DNA from 2 places in the Rhodococcus sp. NBC_00294 genome. Region 1 is predicted to be linked to the other one. Evidence: predicted binding sites of a transcription regulator. Region 1 holds the regulator's gene; the other holds the start of a gene.
The links. Region 1 encodes HspR, which represses chaperone genes until heat shock. Its sites were predicted from a motif close to ANNTGAGTNNNNNNNACTCANNT; they were not measured.

Region 1 (10,498 bases):
CCGCGGGACAACTCGTGCGCGGGTCGGTCGGCGCGATCGTCGAGGTGGACCTGCTGCAGCAGTTCGGCGGCGCGGGCCCGGGCGTCCTGCGACGACAGCCCGTGCAGCCGTCCGAACGTCGACAGGATCTCGGACGCGGTCAGGCTGTCCCAGGTGCCGAACACATCCGGCATCCACCCCACGGCCCGCCGAAGTGCGACCGTCTCGACCGGAGACCCATCCAGCTCGAGGGTCCCGGAGTCGGGAGCCAGGAGGCCGGCGAGCATCAGCAGCAGTGTCGTCTTGCCGGCGCCGTTGGGCCCGACCAGCCCGGTGACCGTGCCGGGAGCGAGCGTCACGTCGGCGTGCGCGACGGCAGTGTGTCTGCCGAAGGTTCGGGTGAGGCCGCGTGCCGTCAGGGTAGTGCCGGGAACCGGTGACATGCCGTGGACCCTAACCGTCGGACGCGCGTGTTCAGCCACACTCTCGCGTCGAATTCCGCGGATCTGCAGAAAGCCTCGCGATCGGGTGGGTTCACACGCGCCGACCATGCGTGAGTGCTCTCAACTCGCTGCCGGAGGCGGGATCCCGTCGATCCGGTCGACCTGTGGATGCTGAGGCACGGCCGAGTGCAGGTTTTGCCACATTTTCGCGTCGAATGCTGCCGATCCGCAGAAAGCCTCGCGATCGGGTGGGTCCAGACGCGCGGACCACAGCCGGCCGAGCACTCCGGGAACAAACTCGCACACCCCTCCGTTGAGCCGTACGACTGCCATTGAGCGTGGGTCACTCAAGTACGACTTGACGGAGCGAGAATCCGACAGGCAGACTTGAGCGCAGTTCGCTCAGGCAGACGCTCGAACGATCACAGCAGCATCTATCAGGAGGTCTTCACATGGCTCGTGCGGTCGGAATCGACCTCGGGACCACCAACTCGGTCGTGTCCGTCCTGGAGGGCGGCGAACCGGTCGTGGTGGCCAACTCCGAGGGTGCACGCACCACCCCGTCCATCGTCGCGTTCGCCAAGAACGGAGAGGTTCTCGTCGGCCAGTCCGCGAAGAACCAGGCCGTCACGAACGTCGACCGGACCATTCGCTCCGTCAAGCGCCACATCGGCACTGACTGGACCGTCGGCATCGACGACAAGAAGTACACGTCGCAGGAGATCAGCGCGCGCACGCTCATGAAGCTCAAGCGTGACGCCGAGGCGTACCTGGGCGAAGAGATCACCGACGCGGTCATCACGGTGCCCGCGTACTTCGAGGACGCACAGCGTCAGGCCACGAAGGAAGCCGGCCAGATCGCCGGCCTCAACGTCCTGCGCATCGTCAACGAGCCCACCGCCGCCGCTCTGGCGTACGGCCTGGACAAGGGCGAGAAGGAACAGACCATTCTCGTGTTCGACCTCGGTGGCGGCACGTTCGACGTGTCCCTGCTCGAGATCGGCGACGGTGTCGTCGAGGTCCGCGCCACGTCCGGCGACAACCACCTCGGTGGCGACGACTGGGACGAGCGCATCGTCACCTGGCTCGTCGACAAGTTCAAGGCTCAGAACGGCATCGATCTGACCAAGGACAAGATGGCTCTCCAGCGCCTGCGTGAGGCTGCGGAGAAGGCCAAGATCGAGCTGTCCTCGAGCCAGAGCACGTCCATCAACCTGCCGTACATCACGGTGGACTCGGACAAGAACCCGCTCTTCCTCGACGAGCAGCTCAGCCGCTCCGAGTTCCAGAAGATCACCGCCGACCTGCTCGACCGCACCCGCGCGCCGTTCCAGGCCGTGGTCAAGGACTCGGGCATCGCGGTCAAGGACATCGACCACGTCGTGCTCGTCGGTGGCTCCACCCGTATGCCGGCCGTGTCCGAGCTGGTCAAGGAGCTCTCCGGTGGACGCGAGCCCAACAAGGGCGTCAACCCGGACGAGGTCGTGGCCGTCGGCGCCGCACTGCAGGCCGGTGTGCTCAAGGGTGAGGTCAAGGACGTTCTGCTCCTCGACGTCACGCCGCTGTCCCTCGGCATCGAGACCAAGGGTGGCGTGATGACCAAGCTCATCGAGCGCAACACCACCATCCCCACCAAGCGGTCCGAGACCTTCACTACGGCGGACGACAATCAGCCGTCGGTGCAGATCCAGGTCTTCCAGGGTGAGCGCGAGATCGCGTCGCACAACAAGCTTCTCGGCTCGTTCGAGCTGACGGAGCTGCCTCCCGCACCGCGCGGTGTGCCCCAGATCGAGGTCACGTTCGACATCGACGCCAACGGCATCGTGCACGTGACGGCGAAGGACAAGGGCACCGGCAAGGAGAACACGATCAAGATCCAGGAGGGCTCCGGCCTCTCCAAGGAGGAGATCGAGCGCATGGTCAAGGACGCCGAGGCTCACGCCGAGGAGGACAAGACCCGTCGCGAGGAGGCCGAGACCCGCAACCAGGCCGAGTCGCTCGTCTACCAGACGGAGAAGTTCGTCAAGGACAACGAGGACAAGGTTCCTGCGGAGACCAAGGAGAAGGTCGAGTCGGCCATCGCGGAGGCTCGCACTGCCTTGAACGGCACCGACATCGCTGCCATCAAGGCAGCGGTGGAGAAGCTGAGCACGGAGTCGCAGGCTCTGGGTCAGGCACTGTACGAGTCGGCAGCAGCCGACGGAGCAGGTGCCGACGGCGCCGCCCCGACCGACGGTAGCGACGATGTCGTCGACGCCGAGGTCGTGGACGAGCCGGTCGACACGGACAAGAAGTGAGTGCTGAGGACACCGGGAAGGTAGACGCACCCGACGTCGACCCCGCCGTGGAGGAGTCCCTCGCGGGCTCCGCCACGGCGCCCCAGCCCGGTGACGTGGAGGACGAAGCAGAGGTTCTCGAGGCAGAGATGTCCGAGGGTTCCGTGGATTCCGAGGCTGCACCCGAGAGGGACGAGCTGTCCGAGCGGACGGCCGACCTGCAGCGCCTCAGCGCCGAGTTCGCCAACTACCGGCGACGCGTCGCTCGGGACAAGCAGGTGGACATCGACAACGCCAAGGCGTCGGTGTTGGCCGAGTTGCTGGGTGTGCTCGACGATCTCGATCGGGCGCGCAAGCACGGTGACCTCGAGACGGGGCCGCTGAAGTCGGTGGCGGACAAGCTCGAATCCGTCATCACCGCACAGGGTCTCGTCGCCTTCGGTGACGAGGGCGACGCGTTCGACCCTGCACTGCACGAGGCAGTGCAGCACGAGGGCGACGGCAACGATCCTGTCGTCGGCAGCGTGTTCCGCAAGGGGTACAAGGTGCGTGATCGAGTTCTGCGCACCGCCATGGTCGCCGTCGTCGACGGTTCGGGCGCCGACGCGGCATCCGACCAGGCATAGTTCGACCACAACGAAGATGTGATGTGAGAGGAGGAGGCGACCGGTGAGCCAACGGGAGTGGATAGAGAAGGACTTCTACAAGGAGCTGGGCGTCGCCTCCTCCGCGTCGCAGGACGAGATCAAGAAGGCGTACCGCAAGCTCGCGCGCGACAACCATCCGGACTCCAATCCGGGGGACGCGAAGGCGGAGGAGCGCTTCAAGGCGGTCAGCGAGGCCAATGCGGTGCTCTCCGACCCCGCGAAGCGCAAGGAGTACGACGAGGCCCGATCACTGTTCGCCAGTGGTGGTTTCGGACGCGGCGGATTCTCGCCGGGGGGCGGAACCAACTTCGGCGGCGGGGGTACGGCCGGCGGGTTCGACGTCGGTGACCTCTTCGGAGGTGCCGGTGGCGGAGCCGATCTCGGTGATCTGTTCGGCGGGTTGTTCAACCGTGGCGCGGCCGGTGGTCGTACCCAGGCCGCGTCGTCACGTCCCCGGCGTGGGAGTGATCTCGCTGCCGAGGTGACACTCGACTTCCGTGACGCGGCGGTGGGAACGTCTGTCCCGCTGTCCATCACGAGCCCGTCGTCCTGCACCACCTGCCACGGGAGTGGCGCGAAGCCCGGCACGAGCCCGCGGGTGTGCCCGCGGTGCAACGGTGCCGGTGTGGTCAGCCGCAACCAGGGCGCGTTCGGCTTCAGCGAGCCGTGCGACGACTGCCGGGGCACCGGCTCGATCATCGACGATCCGTGCACCGACTGCCGCGGCACCGGGGTGCAGAACCGCACCCGGTCGGTGACGGTGCGGGTTCCTGCCGGTGTCAGTGACGGGCAACGTGTCCGAGTGGCCGGCCGAGGCGAGGCCGGTCTGCGCGGCGCTGCCGCCGGCGATCTGCTGGTGACGGTGCACGTGAAGAGCGACGCCGTGTTCGGCCGCACGGGTGACGATCTCACCCTCACGGTTCCCGTCGCGTACAGCGAACTGGTGCTCGGCACGACGTTGTCGGTGCCGACGCTCGACGGCCGAGTCGGTCTGAAGGTTCCGGCAGGCACGGTGGACGGCCGCACCTTCCGGGTGAAGGGCCGCGGCATTCCCAAGAAGTCGAAGATCGGTGACCTGTTGGTCACGGTGAAGGTGGCCGTGCCGTCCGAGTTGGACGACGCGGCACGTGATGCCCTCGAGGCCTACGCTGCGGCGGAGAAGGCGAGTGGTTTCGATCCCCGCTCCGGGTGGCCCGGAGCCTGACGGTTCTGATGCGAGAGGAGAGATGAGATGACTCGGACGCCCAGCGATCCGCAGGATGCGCGCGACGCAGGCGCGGACCCGGATGCCCGGATCTTCGTCATCTCCGTCGCCGCCGAGCTCGCCGGCATGCACGCCCAGACACTGCGCACCTACGACCGTCTCGGACTGGTGACGCCGTTCCGCACCACCGGCGGTGGGCGACGGTACTCTCCGCGCGACGTCGCGCTGCTCCGCGAGGTGCAGCGTCTCTCGCAGGACGAGGGCGTCAATCTGGCGGGTATCAAGCGCATCATCGAACTCACCAATCAGGTGGAGGCGCTGCAGGCCCGCGTCACCGAGATGGCGACCGAGCTGGCCAAGGTTCACGCCGGGTACCGACGCGATCTCGTTCCGGTGCAACGCAGTAACGCGCTCGTCGTGTGGACGCCGCGCAACCCGAAGCAGACCTGACCCTCACCCCGTGCGGATGTTCTCCGCGGGGGTTCCCGTCGTCACCAGGGCACGCGTCGTGAAGCTCGACATCGCCGGTGATCCGCACACCAGCACGCGCTGCGACAGGTACGGCCCGCGCCGCGCCACCACCTCGCCGACGCGGCCGACGAGGTACTCGTGAGGTGCGAAGCCGGAGTCGGGTGCCGTCTGCAGCCGCACGGTCTCGGCGGCATCGAAGAACTCGTCGCGGTACGGCGGGTCCACGGGCTCGTCCACCACCGGGATCACCGTGAGCCATGGCGCTGATCGCGCCATCAGGGACAGCATGTCGGCTGCATAGAGATCGCGGGGGTGCCTGCCTCCCACGTAGAGCCGCACCCGCGGAGGTCGTGGCCGACGTGCCAGGCCCAGCAGCAGCGCGCGCATCGGTGCGAGACCTGTTCCGCCCGCGACCATCACGACGTCGTCGTCGGTGTCGTCGACACGCAGGTCGCCCGCCGGGTCGTCGAGAGTCCAGACGTCGCCCTCACGGGTCTCGCGGACGATGCTGCGACTGACCCAGCCTGCCGGTACCTCGCGAATGTGGAACTCGTACTTGCCGTCTCGCGACGGGGGCAGGGCGGGGGAGTACCGACGAGGCAGGTGCGGCGAGGTGGGCACCGTCACGGCGACGGACTGCCCCGCGGCGAACGGAACCAGCTCGCCGACGAGGCGGACGATCAGGAGATCACGGCGCAGCCGATGGCACTGCACCACTTGCGCTTCGACCACGGTCACCGGTTTTCGCGCATCACATCGTCGCCTGACCGATGTCCCGGTTGGAGATCATCTGATTGGGCTCCTCGTCGCCGGTGCGTCCCAGCGCGGCGAGGAACGACCGCGCCCAGCGATCGACGTCGTGCGCGAGGACCTGCCGCCGCATCGCCCGGATGTGGCGTCGGCCCGATTCCGGCGTCTGCCCGATCGCGGCCATCATCGCGTCCTTGACGCTGTTCAGATCGTGCGGGTTGCACTGGTACGCCTGGCGCAGTTCGGCTGCGGCGCCGGTGAACTCGCTGAGCACGAGGGAACCGCCCAGGTCGCTGCGGCACGCCACGTACTCCTTGGCGACGAGGTTCATGCCGTCGCGGATGGGCGTCACCAGCATGACGTCGGCGGCCACGTAGTAGGCGATGAGCTCCTCGCGCGGAATGGGGCGGTGCAGATAGTGCACCACCGGATGCCCGACGCGGCTGAACTCGCCGTTGATGCGCCCGACCATGCCCTCGATCTCACCGCGCATCTGCTTGTAGCTCTCGACGCGTTCGCGGCTCGGTGTGGCCAGCTGGATCATCACGACGTCCTCGGGATCCACCCGGCCCTCGGTCAGCAGTTCCAGGAACGCCTCGAGGCGGACGTCGATGCCCTTGGTGTAGTCGAGTCGGTCGACGCCCAACATGATCGTCTTCGGATTGCCCAGCTCCTCGCGCATCTCTCGTGCACGATCGCGCACCGGCTTGCGCCGCGACTTCTCGTCGAGATCGCCCGAGTCGATGGAGATGGGGAAGGCGCCCACGCGCACGGACCGGAAACCCACCTGCACCACACCGAGTTTGGAGCGGACTCCGATGTTGCCGCGCGAGGTCGGCTGGCCGGCGAGACGCCGTGCGAGGTAGAGGAAGTTCTGCGCGCCACCGGGCAGATGGAAGCCGATGAGATCGGCGCCCAGCAGGCCCTCGACGATCTCGGTGCGCCACGGCATCTGCATGAACAGCTCGACGGGCGGGAACGGGATGTGCAGGAAGAAGCCGATCGTCAGATCGGGGCGCAGCATGCGCAGCATCTTCGGAACCAGCTGGAGTTGGTAGTCCTGGATCCACACGGTGGCGTTCTCGGCGGCCGCCTTGGACGTGGCCTCGGCGAAGCGTCGGTTCACCTCGACGTAGGCGTCCCACCAGCTCCGGTCGTAGACGGGCCGGACGATGACGTCGTGGTAGAGCGGCCACAGGGTGGCATTGGAGAAGCCCTCGTAGTAGTCGGCGACCTCCTGCTGCGAGAGCGGGACCGGGACCAGCTCGAGGCCGTCGTCCTCGAACGGGTCGACGTCGACGTCGGGGACACCGGCCCATCCGACCCAGGCGCCGTTGTTGCTCCGCAGGATCGGCTCGAGCGCGGTGACGAGACCACCGGGGCTGCGCTTCCAGACTCGGGAACCGTCGGGCGCCGTGTCGAGGTCGACAGGCAACCTGTTGGCGACGACGACGAAGTCCGAACCTGATGCGGTCACTGCTGATCCTCTGTCTCGACGTCGGGGCGCGCGGTGAGGCCGGCAGCCTGCCGCGACGGTGTCAGCACGTGCTTACCCCACTCGCCGAACGCCAATCGGAGTGCGGGAGCGAGCGGCGCTCAGGCGCGGACGGGCGGGTTGATCCCCAGCATGGACAGCAGCATGCGGCACTCGTCGGCGTCCGTCGCGTAGGCGGCGACGACGCGACGCGCCATGCGGGCGGTCTCGTCGGACAGGGTCTCGATCTCTTCGTCGGCGATGTCGGTCTCGGCGGGCTCGGTGGCCATGCGGGTCTCCCTGGGGTCGAACGATGTGGTGGTGCAGCCCGGTGGGGCGCACTCGCGTACCTGAACTCTACGAGTTCGCGCTCGTTCCCGGCAAAACCGGACGCGCACCGTGACCGGTAGCGTCTGCCCGAACAGCTGTCGTATCGGAAGAAGGACATCCGCCATGCCCATCGGCACCATCAACGGCATCCGCCTCAACTACACCGTGACGGGCAAGGGTCCGCTCGTCGTGATGGTCATGGGGACGGGCAGCCCCGGCCGGGTGTGGCAGCTGCATCAGGTGCCGGCGCTCACGGCCGCGGGATTCCGGGTGTGCACGTTCGACAACCGCGGCATCGCCCCGACCGACGAGTGCGCGGGCGGCATGACGATGGACGATCTGGTCGCCGACACCGCGGCGCTCATCGAGTACCTGCGATCCGGCCCCGACGAGAAGGCAGCCGTCGTGGGCACGTCGATGGGTGCGCGCGTGGCGCAGGAACTGGCCTTGACCAGGCCCGACCTGGTGTCGCGAGCGATCTTCGCGGCCGGTCACGCCCGGCTCGACGAGTTCCAGAAGGTGCTCGGCGCCGGCGAGCGCGAGCTGGCGGACAGCTCGGCGACGCTGCCGCCGAAGTACGCGGCCGCAGTGACGGCGGCCCTGAACCTCTCTCCCGCGTCGCTCGCCGACCCCGCGAAGGCACGGGACTGGCTCGACCTGTTCGAGTTCTCCGTGCAGCCGCTGACCCCGGGCCAGCGTGCCCAGCTCTCTCTGGACGAGTCGTTCGACCGCCGGTCCGCCTACCGCGACATCACGGTGCCGTGCCTGGCGATGGGCTTCGCCGACGACCGGATGATTCCCGCCTACCTCTCGCGCGAGGTGGCCGACCTGGTTCCGGGCGGTCGCTACGTGGAGATCGCCGACGCGGGGCACTACGGATACCTGGAGAAGCCCGACGAGGTCAATCAGGCGATTCTCACGTTCCTCCGCGAGTAACGCCGGTCGAGCGTTAGGTTAGCCTACGTTCATGTCTCGGGGATCTGTCGTCACCACCGCTGTGCTGCCGTTGACCGCTGCTCAGACGGAGGTCTGGACCGCGCAGCACCTGCTGGGTGACCGCACCGACTTCGTCATCTCGCTGCTCGTCGAGATCACCGGCCCGCTCGACCTCGACCGTGCGTGTGACGTCATCCGGTCGGTCATCGCCGACGCGGACGCGCTGCACGTGCGATTCGACTTCTCCGGTCCCGAGCCCGTGCAGTACCGCAGTGACGACGAGTGGTCGGTCGGGGTCGTCGACCTACGCGCGGCTGCCGACCCGATGGCCGAGGCGAAGGCCTGGATCGCGGCCGACATCGCGTCGGCGGACACCAGCGGCGCCCGCGATCTCTTCGCGACGGCGCTCCTCCGCCTCGGGGACGAGCACGTGCTCTGGCACCAGAGGTATCACCACGGCATCGTCGACGGCTTCGGCATGTCGATCATCTTCAACGAGGTCCGCGCGCGCTATGCGGATCCCGAGCGGGGAGTCGCGACCGCGGGCAGGCCGGAGGCCGGTCGTTCGAACGGAGGTGCGTGGGCTCTCGAGCCGCTGGTGGTGGCCGATGCGGAGTACCGCGCGTCCGAGGGTTTCCGTCGCGACCGCGACTACTGGCTCGACCAGATGGCCGACGCCCCCGAGCCGCCGGTGCTGCTGCCCGACGTGCCCGACACGGGGTCCGCGGTCACCGAGCGGGTCTCGGTGCCGATCGACCGACTCGCCCCGCTGTACGACGTCGCCGAGACGGAGGACGTCCGACGCACCCGCCTCGCGCCGGCGGTGTGGATCGCGTACCTGTCCGCGGTCACCGGCCGTCACGATCTCGTCGTCTCACTGCCGTCGACCGCCCGCGTGGGCCGTCGTGCGCGGACGACGCCGTTCATGGCGTCGACCATCCTTCCCGTGCGACTGCGACTCTCGCCGTCGATGACGGTGGCCGACGTCGCGCGGGAACTGCAGCGGGCATCGATCGGCGCGGTCCGGCACGGGCGCTTCCGCGGGGAGGACATCGCTCGGGAGCTGCGGGACTCCGGCGACCGCATGGTGCACGGGCCGGGCATCAACGTCCTCATGGTGGAGCACGGCATCGACATCGGCGGCTCTCCTGCGCACATGCACAGCCTCCAGACCGGACCGGTGCGCGATCTCGACGTCACCGTCACCGGCGGCCGGGACGACGAGCCGCTGGTGTTCGACCTGCGCTCGCGCCCCGGCGCCCACGACGCGCTGATCGGCCACCGGGACCGCTTCGAGTGGGTGCTCGATCAGGTTCTCGCGCAGCCTGATCGGACGCTGTCCTCCCTGTCGACGATGTCGAAGCCCGATCTCGATCGCCTGCTGCACACCTTCAACGACACCGCGGAACCGTCCGTGTCGACGTCGGTGCCCGCTCTGTTCGCGGCGCAGGTCGCCGCCACCCCCGATGCGGTGGCCGTGGTACTGGGCGAGCGGACGCTCACGTTCACCGAGCTCTCGCAGCGGGTGCACCAGCTCGCTCGTGCACTTCTTGACGCGGGCCTGCCCCGTGAGGGTGTCGTGGCCGTGTCGATGCCGCGCTCGATCGAGATGGTCGTGGGAGTGCTGGCCGCGATGGTGGCGGGCGGTGCGTTCGTCCCGCTCGATCCGGACTGGCCGGCGGATCGCCGCGAGCGGGTGCAGCAGGATGCGGACACCCGCGTCGTTCTCACCGGTGCGGGCCACGAGAAGGGCCGGTGGACGGTCGATCTCGACGACTGGCAGTTCGGGGACAGGCCGACGTCCGCACCGGACGTCGTGGTGCACGGCTCGCAGCTCGCCTACGTCATCTTCACCTCCGGCAGTACCGGGACGCCCAAGGGTGCCATGATCCGCCACGAGGCCATCTGTGCCCGCATGGTGTGGCAGCGCGATCGGGTGCTCGGTTTCGGACCGGGCGACGCGTCGTTGTTCAAGGCGCCGTTGTCCT
Region 2 (10,498 bases), 840 kb from region 1:
TGGACGTCGTCCGGAATGCGCTCGACGCCCTCGGCTCCGCGGGGCAGGGGACGTCCGAGCCCGTCGCGGGGCCGGCCGTTCTGCGGCCGGCCCTCGGGGTTGCGCTCTCGTCTCGGCGTGACCACCGAGACGACGCTACTCGCCGACCTTGTCCGACAATGCGGTCAGACGGTCGAGCTCGTCGGCGGTCAGCGACAACGTCGAGGCGTCCGTCAGGGACGCGAGCTGTTCGAGACGGCTCGCGCTGGCGATGGGTGCCACGATGCCGTTGCGGGAGAGCAGCCACGCCAGTGCCACGGTGGGGATCGCGGAGCCGTGAGCGTCCGCGATGTCGGCGAGCGCACCGACGACCTCGAGGCCGGCGTCACTGAAGTAGCCGGACGTCATCGCTGCACGGGGTGTGCCCTCGATGTCCTCGCGCGTGCGGTACTTGCCCGTCAGGAAGCCCGAGGCGAGCGCGAAGTACGGGAAGACGCCCAACAGATTCTTCTCGGCGACCTCCATCAGCTCCGGCTCGTAGCTGCGGCGATGCACCAGGTTGTAGTGCGGCTGCAGCGCCACGGGTGCGTCGAACCCCTCGCGCTGTGCGATGTCGATCCACTGCCGCGCGCGCTCCGCCGTGTAGTTGGAGATGCCGACATACCGCACCTTGCCGGCCTTCACGAGTGCGTCGAAGGCGGCCACCGTCTCCTCGAGCGGGGTGTCCGCGTCATCGAAGTGTGCGTAGTAGAGGTCGATGCGATCGGTCTGCAGGCGCTGCAACGACGCGTCGGCCGCGGCAGCGACCGTGCCCGCGGCCAGACCCTTGAACTGCGGGTGCTGGCTCACCTTGGTGGCCAGGACGACGTCGTCGCGCCGGCCCGTCGAGGTGAACCAGTTCCCGATCACCGTCTCCGACTCGCCGCCCGAGTTACCGGGGGCGAAGGCGGAGTACGAGTCCGCGGTGTCGATCAGCGAACCACCGGCTCCGAGGAAGGCCTCGATGATGCGGTGCGAGTCCGGCTCGTCGCTCGTCCATCCGAAGGTGTTGGCACCGAGTGCGAGCGGGAAGACGTCCAGGTCCGAGGTTCCGATACGAGTCATGTTCGGTGCAACACCTGTGAGCCGTCGCTATTTCCGCCCGGCACCGGGTGAGAGGCGTCCGTCAGGACAGCGCCGCCGTGCTGACGCCGATGCCGCCCGTGGTGTCGGCGCCGTAACGAGCGATCTCCGCGTCGAGGTCCAGCGGAGCGATGCTGGAACGACCGTGGAGGACGGCGTCGTCGATGCGGTCCGCGGGCACGAGCCAGGCGATCTCGAACTCGATGCCGTCGGGATCCTGGCCGTAGAGACTCTTGGACGTCGAGTGATCGGATGCGCCGACCAGTGCGCCCGCGGTGGCCAGCTTCTCCCGCAGGTCGACGAGATCGGACAGCGTCTGCACCTCCCAGGCCAGGTGGTAGAGCCCGACGGTGCTGCGGCCGGCCGGGGACGCGCCCGCTCCGTCGCCGACGGAGAACAGGCCGAGGTCGTGGTCGTTCGTGCTGTCCGGCGCCTGCACGAACACGGCGCGATCGCCCATGGACATGACGACGCGGAAACCGAGCACGTCCGAGTAGAAGCGTGCGCTGCGCTGGGCGTCGCGCACGTAGAGCACGGCGTGGTTCAGACGGGAGATGGCCATGAGAGGTCCCTTCGGATCGAGGCGTTGTCACTAGCTTGAAGCTTCAACTTAAACTGTACCCCGGTTGTTCCCGCAGCCGCGTGGACACAGCCTGCGTGAACCGAACACCCGCTCCTGCGTGCGGGAGATCGTGTGGGCTCACCAGTACCTGTGTGCACACACCTCGCAGCGTCCGTCAGGCCGGGAACTGTCCCTGCGAGCTGTGTGAACACAGCCTGCGTGAACCGAACACCCGCTTCTGCGTGCGGGAGATGGTGTGCGCTCACGGGTACCTGTGTGCACACACCTTGCAGCGCCCGTCAGTGGTGGCGGTGGTCGGTGACCACGGTGCGCGGACCGAACTTCGGGCGCACGGCGGTTCCGCTGACCTCGAGCAGACGTACCGCGCGATAGCGGTGCGGCCGGATCGGCGCCAGGTACTCGAGCATCTCGTCGTCCGTCATCGGTGCCCCCGTCAACGTCCATCCGATCACCGACGCCAGGTGGTAGTCGCCGACGGACAGAGCGTCCGCATCTCCCAGCGCCCGTTGCATCACCTCGGCCGCGGTCCACACGCCGATTCCGGGAACGTGGCGCAACCGGCGCTCGGCATCCTCCCTCGTCATGGACACGATCGGTTCGAGCTTGTCGGCCAGGGCGGCGCTCCGCACGATCGTCTTGGAGCGCTTCGGATCCACGTTCGCCCGGTGGAACTCCCAGGACGGCACCCGCCGCCAGACCTCGGCGGGCGGCGGTACCCGCATTCCCGCGGGCGCCGGTCCCGGTGCCGGCTCGCCGAACTTCGAGAGCAGGTAGCGCCATGCCGCGAAGGCGGCGACCCCGTGCACCTTCTGCTCCAGAACGGCCGGGACCAGCGCCTCCATGACCTGCCCGGTGCGGCCGATGCGCAGATGGGGAAATCGACGATGCGCCTCGGCGAGGATGCGGTGCTCGGGCGCGAATCCGTCGGCGTCGTCCTCCATGCCCACGAGCCCCGGAAGAGAGTCGAGGAACTCCGCGGAGCCGGCGCCCCAGGCCTCGCAGGTCACCTCGAACCGGTCCACCTGGCGCAGGCGATACGTCACCGGCCCCGTGTGAAACCGTGAGGTGCGCCAGATGGATCCGTCGGACTCCACCCGATGGGCGGGATCGCCCGCTCCGCGGCGGTGTGGCGACAACGAATACCGCAGGGCGAGTGGGCGATCCGAGGTGAGCGTGATCTCCACCGCGCCACCGCGGGAAGTGTGTCCGGGGTCGAGCACGGGAAACGAGCTAGCCGACACGGACGAGGGTGCGACCGATGGTGGCCCCGTCGCGCAGGGAGTCGAGCACTCCCGCCACCTCGTCGAGAGTCACCTCGGTGGTGACCTCGGCGAGCCGACTCGGGCGCAGGGAACCGGCCAGGTCGTTCCACAGGGTGCGTCGGGCCTCGATGGGCAACTGCACCGAGTCGATGCCCAGCAGGGCCACTCCCCGGAGAATGAAGGGCAACACCGTGGTCGAGAGCCCGGCTCCCCCGGTGAGCCCGCTGGCGGCGACCGCGCCGCCGTACCTCGTGGTGCTGAGTACGTGCGCGAGGGTCTTGCCGCCGACACAATCGACCGCGGCGGCCCACTGCGCCTTCCCGAGGGGACGCGGCGCCGCGTCGGGGTCCTCGGGGAGGCGGCCGATGATCGAGGACGCGCCGAGTGTGGTCAGCAGGTCGTGTGCCGACTCCTTGCCGGTGGAGGCGACCACCTCGAACCCGGCCTGCGACAACAGGTCCACGCTGACACTGCCGACCCCGCCGCTCGCTCCGGTGACCAGTACCGGACCGTCGGACGGGGTGAGGCCACGCGCCAGCAGGGCCTGCACGCTGAGTGCGGCGGTGAAGCCCGCGGTGCCGATGGTGGCGGCGTCGGCCGTCGACAGTCCGTCCGCGAGTGGCACGACCCACTCGGCCGGAACGCGCGCGTACTCGGCGTAGCCGCCGTGACGTCCGGTGCCGATCTCGTAGCCGTGTGCCACGACGCGGTCACCGACCGACACCCCGTCGGACGTCGAGGAGACCACCACACCGGCGAGGTCGATGCCGGGGACGATGGGGTACTCCCGCACCACTCCGCCCTTCGGGGTGACGGCCAGGGCGTCCTTGTAGTTGGCGCCCGAGTACTCGACGCGGACGACCACCTCGCCCTCCGGCAGGAACGACAGGTCGACCGTCTCGGACGTCAGATCCACACCGTCGTCGGTCTGCCGGGCGACCAGGGCGCGAAAGTTCTCCGGGATCTCGGTGGCGGATCGATCGTCGGTCGGCGAGGTCACGTGGCGTCTCCCTGTGTCGGTCCCAATCGAGGTCTGGGCTGATGGTTCACGTTCGAGAGTAGGCCGAGCCGTGGACAGGGTGTGCGCTCGGCGCGGGACCACGGAATTGTCGGTCCTCGGCCGTACTGTCTCGAGGGTGATCATCGTGAGTACCGACGGTTCGTGCCTGAAGAACCCCGGCGGGGCCGTCGGCTGGGCCTGGGTCGACCACACCGGCCCGTCCGCCTCCGGCGGAGAAGCGTCCGGCACGAATCAGATCGCCGAGCTCAGGGCGTTGTACGAGGCCGTGGCCGCGCATCCGGGTCCGGAGCCGATGCTCATCGAGTCGGACAGTCAGTACGCCATCAAGTGTGCGTCGGAGTGGCTCGCCGGATGGAAGCGCAAGGGCTGGCGCACGTCGACGGGTGGGCCCGTGCGCAATCTGGAACTGGTCCGCGCGATCGACCGTGCCATCACCGAGCGAGAGGGTCCGGTGCGGTTCCGCTGGGTCCGCGGACACGTGGGCAACCAGTTCAACGAGATGGCGGACGAGCTGGCAGGAATCGCTGCGCGAGCGATCCGAGACGGTTCGCTGACGCCGTGCGAGCCGGTCGGCGCACAGGAACCCGTCACGCTCTTCTAGAGCAGAGGCTCATTCCTGGCGAGCGGTCTGCTTGTCGTCCTTGTCGCCGGCGGTCACGTCGCGCGGACTCGGGGCGGGCAGATCCTTGCCCGCGTCCACGGCGGCCTCACTCCGATCGAGGGTCGGCGCCGGCTCGGCCTCGGCATGGTTGTCGAACTCGCGCACGGCCTCGTCGCGCTCGTCCGGACTCTGTGCAGTGTCCGCACCCGTGCCCTTGGACTCCTCGCGCGGGTCGATGGATGCGGTGTCGACGGGCTCGTTCACGGAATCACTCATGAGCACCGGTGTGCCCGATCCACCGCGCGGTCAACCCTTCCGCACCTGTCACGGCGTCGGAGCGGGCGTCAGGGTCACCGAGAACTGGTTCTCCAGATTGTCGGTGAACTGCTGCTGGCACTGCTCGACCCGTGTCGCGTCGCCACCGGCGTCGCTGAGGCAGGTCGCGAGGTCGCCGACTCCCACCTCGTTGAACACCCACACGGTCAGGGCGATGAACACCGCGCCACCGATGATGCCGAGGACTCCCAGCACCAGTCCCGTCGTGGCGACGCCGCCGTTCGTGGCTTCGCGGCGCTTGACTCGGCCGCGGCCGAGCACGCCGAGCACCACGGCGATGATGCCCAGGAAGATGCCGAATCCGAAGGTCCAGAAGGCCAGGATCGACAGGATGCCGAGAATCAGCGCCGCGATTCCCACGCCGTTCTTCGGGCTGACCGGGGGCTGGCCGTAGCCGCCGTCGTAGCCGCCGGGTGGTGGGTATTGCCCGCCCGAACCGGGCTGCTGACCGTACTGAGGCTGCTGACCGTACTGAGGCTGCTGGCCGTACGGCGGTTGCCCGCCGTACTCGGGCTGCTGGCCGTACTCGGGCGTGGGACCGCTCACTGGTCTCTCCTGACGGGCGACTCGGCTGGTGTCTCGCACTGTAGCGCCGGACGGCACCTTCGGCGTGGGTGCGTGATCGCACCGTTACCGCAGGTGTCCGGTGGGGTATCTCAGCAGGATGAGTACGTGGACCGTCAGCGACGGCACAGTCCTGCACTACACCGATCAGGGAACGGGGCGGCCGCTCGTGATGCTGCACGGGTGGGGATTCAGCGGCCGATTCTTCGACGGCAGTGTCGATCGACTCGCCGAGCACGCCCGAGTGATCACCGTCGACATGCGCGCACACGGTGATTCGGAGGACCCGGGCCACGGTTACCGGGTGTCGAGGTTGGCCAAGGACCTCCGCGATCTGCTCGTGGGCCTGGAGCTGACGGACGTCACCGTTCTGGGGTGGTCGCTGGGCTGTCCGGTGATCTGGAGTTACCAGGAACTGTTCGGCAACGACCTGTTGGCGCAGGCGATCTACGTCGCGCAGACTCCGCGGCAGTACCGGACGCCCGAGTGGACTCTGGCGCACACCAGCATCTTCGACGACGCGTCGCTGGCCGCGGTGCAGGGCCGTGTGACGTACGACCGCGAGAACTTCGACCGCGAACAGCTCGACGAGATCACCGCCACCGACCTCCCCGCCGAGCGTGTCGAGGTCCTCCTCGCGGAGATGACGAAGATGCCCTCGGACGCGCGCAACGCGGTGATGGCGGACCACACCCATCACGACTGGCGCGATCTGCTGCCGACACTCGATCTGCCGTCGCTGGTCATGGTGGGCAAGCACGACAAGGCGTTCCCGTGGGAAGCGGCACAGTACGTGGGTGACACGATTCCCGGCGCGCGCACCGTCGTGTTCGAGAACAGCAGTCACGCACTGTTTCTCGACGAGCCGCGCAAGTTCGAGGACGAGGTGCTCGGCTTTCTCGCCGAGCACTCGTGACCTCGGTGGTTTGCGGACAGCGGTTCGCGGACACCCGGCAGGCATGAGTCAAGACCTGTACACCGCCACTGTCACCGCCACCGACGGATCGATCTCCTCGAGCGACGACGTGCTCTCCCTCGATGTCCACGAGCCCTCCGACCTCGGGGGTCCGGGTGGGGCGACCAACCCCGAACAGTTGATGGCCGCTGCGCTGAGCTCGTGCCTGCTCGAGTCGCTGCGCATCGCAGTCGGTACCGCGGGTGGATCCCTCGAGGGTGCATCGGTGGAGGGACAGGTGACGCTGTCCTCCGCGGACGGCGCGGGCTACGACGCGGCCTACCGCCTCGGCGTGACACTGCCGGGCGTCGACAACCCGGGCGACGTGCTCGAGCAGGCACGGTCGATCTGCCCGTTCCTCAAGACCGTCACCGGCGTGGACGTGACGCTCAGCGAGTGAGCGCCGCCGGCTGACCGTTCCCGCGGGTGTTCCGCCTCGCCGTAGTGGTTGCAGCCGCTGCGGGAGCATGGAATGCCTGCGGGAACCACTCTCGGGCCCGCCATGTCCGCCTCCAGCGAACGCCCTCATCTGCGGGAACACCGGGGCCCACCGCCAAGTTGAGCTGATCACGCTGAACTTTGGAGGACCCCATGAGCGAATCGACTCGCTTGCCCGTTCTGTTCCTGACCGACCCCGTCGTCCTGCCCGGCATGGTCGTGCCGGTCGAACTGGACGACGCTGCCCGCGCTGCGGTCGACGCCGCGCGGACCAGCGCCGACGGCACTCTGCTGATCGCCCCACGACTGGACGACCGCTACCCCGCCTACGGTGTCGTGGCGACGATCGTGCAGGTCGGCCGTCTCGCGACCGGTGAGCCGGCTGCGGTGCTGAAGGCGGAGAAGCGTGCGCACATCGGGTCCGGCGTGAGCGGCCCCGGCGCCGCTCTGTGGGTGGAGGCCGAGCCGGTGGCCGAGCCGGAGCCGACGGACGCCGTACGGACTCTCGCCGCGGAGTACAAGAAGCTCGTTCTGGCCATGTTGCAGCGCCGCGAGGCATGGCAGGTCATCGACTCGGTGAACAAGCTCTCGGACCCGTCCGCGCTGGCCGACACCGCCGGCTACGCGTCGTGGCTCACCGATGTCCAGAAGCGGCAGTTGCTCGAGACCCCGGACGTGGCAGCACGATTGACGGTGCTGACCGAGTGGACCACCGACCACCTCGCCGAGGTAGAGGTGACGGACAAGATCGCCGGCGACGTCCGCGACGGCATGGAGAAGACGCAGAAGGAATTCCTGCTGCGCCAGCAACTCGCCGCCATCCGCAAGGAGCTGGGCGAGGGCGAACCCGACGGTGCCGACGACTACCGCGGACGCGTCGAATCCGCAGACCTGCCCGACTCGGTTCGTGAGGCGGCGCTGCGCGAGGTGGGCCGGCTGGAGCGCTCGAGCGATCAGAGTCCCGAGAGTGGTTGGATCCGAACGTGGTTGGACACGGTCCTGGAATTGCCGTGGACGGTGACGACCGACGACAGCACGGACATCGTGGCAGCGCGCGCCGTTCTCGATGCCGACCACCACGGACTCGACGACGTGAAGGACCGCATCACCGAGTACCTGGCCGTCCGGTCGAGGCGCGCTTCTCGCGGTCTGACGGTGGTGGGCGGACGCGGATCCGGTGCCGTCATGGTGCTGGCGGGTCCCCCCGGCGTGGGCAAGACCTCGCTGGGTGAGTCGGTGGCGAAGGCGTTGGGCCGCAAGTTCGTTCGCGTCGCCCTCGGTGGCGTGCGCGACGAGGCCGAGATCCGCGGACACCGGCGTACGTACGTCGGAGCCCTGCCGGGCCGGATCGTGCGTGCGATCGCCGAGGCAGGCTCGATGAATCCCGTCGTCCTGCTGGACGAGATCGACAAGATCGGCTCGGACTTCCGCGGTGACCCCGCGGCGGCGCTGCTCGAGGTCCTCGATCCAGCTCAGAATCACACGTTCCGGGACCATTACCTGGACCTCGATCTCGACCTGTCGGACGTGGTGTTCCTGGCGACCGCCAACGTGATCGACCAGATTCCGACAGCGCTGCTGGACCGTATGGAACTGGTGACCATCGACGGCTACACCGAGGACGACAAGGTCGTCATCGCACGGAACCACCTGCTCCCGCGGCAGGTCGACCGCGCTGCACTGACCGATGCCGAGGTGACCGTCACGGACGCTGCACTCCGCACGATCGCCGCCGACTACACCCGTGAGCCCGGTGTCCGTCAGTTCGAGCGACTGCTGGCGAAGGCGTTGCGCAAGGTTGCGACCGTGCTGGCGCAAGACGAGCGGCCCATCACCGTGGACGAGCCCGATCTGGTCACCTACCTCGGACGGCCCCGCTTCACCCCCGAGGCACACGAACGCACCGAGGTCCCCGGTGTCGCGACGGGCCTGGCCGTGACCGGTCTGGGCGGCGACGTCCTGTTCATCGAGGCGAGCTCGACGGGTGACACCGCCGGCCTCACCCTCACCGGTCAGCTCGGCGATGTCATGAAGGAGTCGGCGCAGATCGCGCTCTCCTACGTGCGGTCGCACGCGGCGGAACTCGGGGTGGACCCCACGGCGCTGGACAAGGCGATCCACATCCACGTGCCGGCAGGCGCCGTACCGAAGGACGGCCCGTCCGCGGGCGTCACGATGGTCACCGCGCTGGTGTCGATGGCGACGGGCCGTCCCGTGCGGTCCGACGTCGGCATGACGGGCGAGGTCTCCCTGAACGGTCGGGTACTCCCGATCGGTGGGGTGAAGCAGAAATTGCTCGCCGCTCAGCGCGCCGGACTCACCACCGTGTTCGTTCCCGCGCGGAACGAGCCCGATCTCGACGACGTGCCGGCCGAGGTACGGGCTGCCGTCGACGTCCGGCCCATGTCGGACGTCGCCGATATCGTCGCCCAAGCCCTCGAACCTGCGCGGGAGCAGGTCGCCGCGGCCTGACCACGGAATGAGCGGGGCAGCGCGGGGGTTGCCCTCAGTGCAGGCGAACGGGCCGCGCCGTGGGTGTGCAGAGATCGTGACGAGTAACAGGAGGTTCCACATGAGTATGGAAATGACCGCGTGGAACCAGATGTATCGATCGATGCACACCAACGGCGACGATCACCGACCGTTCTCCCGGGTGACCGTGCGGCGGATCATGGTGTTCGCGCGACCCCTGCGCTCCCTGCTCGTCGGGTTCCTGATCCTCAGCGTCGTCGCGGCGGTCCTGGCCGTCGCGACGCCCGTGCTGGCCGGCCGTGTCGTGGACGCGATCGTGCAGGGCAGCGCGTACGGGACGGTCCTCGTACTGGCCGTCATCATCGCGGTCGTGGCGTTGCTCGATGCCGGTACGGGGCTGGTGAACCGGTGGCTCTCGGCGCGAATCGGCGAGAACCTCATCCTCGACCTCCGTACTCGCGTGTTCGACCACGTGCAGAAGATGCCCATCGCCTTCTTCACACGCACGCGCACCGGTGCCCTGGTCTCGCGGCTGAACAACGACGTCATCGGGGCGCAGCGCGCCTTCAGCGGCACGCTGTCGGGTGTCGTCAGCAACCTCGTGACGTTGCTGCTCACCCTCGTCGTCATGCTCGGGATCTCCTGGCAGATCACCCTGCTGGCACTGTTGCTGTTGCCTATCTTCGTGCTCCCGGCCCGCAGGATGGGCACTCGGCTCGCCCGCCTGCAGCGTGAGGCCGCCGCGCACAACGCGGCCATGTCGACGCAGATGACGGAGCGTTTCTCCGCTCCCGGCGCGACACTGATCAAGCTGTTCGGACGCCCGGACCACGAGTCGGCCGAGTTCGCGCTGCGGGCGGGCCGCGTCCGCGACATCGGCGTGCGGTCGGCCATGGTCCAGACCGTCTTCGTGACGGCGCTGACCCTCGTGTCCGCGCTGGCACTCGCGCTCGTCTACGGCCTCGGTGGCTTCTACGCGCTGCGGGGGCAGCTCGACGCAGGGTCGGTCGTGACTCTCGCGCTGCTTCTGACCAGGCTGTACGCGCCGCTCACCGCACTGGCGAGCGCCCGCGTCGACATCATGAGCGCCGTGGTGAGCTTCGAGCGGGTCTTCGAGATCCTCGACCTCGATCCGCTCATCACCGACAAACCCGATGCCCGGGCG

Region 2: lon (endopeptidase La) is a predicted target of HspR. The motif match lies at 6,980-7,002, and genes of this name have one in related genera.

The regions. Positions count from the first base shown of each region.
Region 1 covers NZ_CP108043.1:273,714-284,211, reverse strand. Annotated here, with positions in the region: gene OHB23_RS01300 (ABC transporter ATP-binding protein) at 1-422, opposite strand, end outside; gene dnaK (molecular chaperone DnaK) at 875-2,719, shown strand; gene grpE (nucleotide exchange factor GrpE) at 2,716-3,324, shown strand; gene dnaJ (molecular chaperone DnaJ) at 3,368-4,549, shown strand; gene OHB23_RS01280 (heat shock protein transcriptional repressor HspR) at 4,577-4,999, shown strand; gene OHB23_RS01275 (FAD-binding oxidoreductase) at 5,003-5,758, opposite strand; gene OHB23_RS01270 (alpha,alpha-trehalose-phosphate synthase (UDP-forming)) at 5,772-7,247, opposite strand; gene OHB23_RS01265 (hypothetical protein) at 7,367-7,534, opposite strand; gene OHB23_RS01260 (alpha/beta fold hydrolase) at 7,698-8,510, shown strand; gene OHB23_RS01255 (non-ribosomal peptide synthetase) at 8,542-10,498, shown strand, end outside.
Region 2 covers NZ_CP108043.1:1,111,824-1,122,321, forward strand. Annotated here, with positions in the region: gene OHB23_RS05265 (DUF309 domain-containing protein) at 1-125, opposite strand, end outside; gene OHB23_RS05270 (aldo/keto reductase) at 136-1,083, opposite strand; gene OHB23_RS05275 (VOC family protein) at 1,145-1,663, opposite strand; gene OHB23_RS05280 (DNA-3-methyladenine glycosylase family protein) at 1,963-2,925, opposite strand; gene OHB23_RS05285 (oxidoreductase) at 2,915-3,946, opposite strand; gene OHB23_RS05290 (ribonuclease H family protein) at 4,083-4,568, shown strand; gene OHB23_RS05295 (autophagy-related protein 2) at 4,578-4,844, opposite strand; gene OHB23_RS05300 (DUF4190 domain-containing protein) at 4,893-5,450, opposite strand; gene OHB23_RS05305 (alpha/beta fold hydrolase) at 5,569-6,384, shown strand; gene OHB23_RS05310 (OsmC family protein) at 6,428-6,823, shown strand; gene lon (endopeptidase La) at 7,015-9,333, shown strand; gene OHB23_RS05320 (ABC transporter ATP-binding protein) at 9,434-10,498, shown strand, end outside.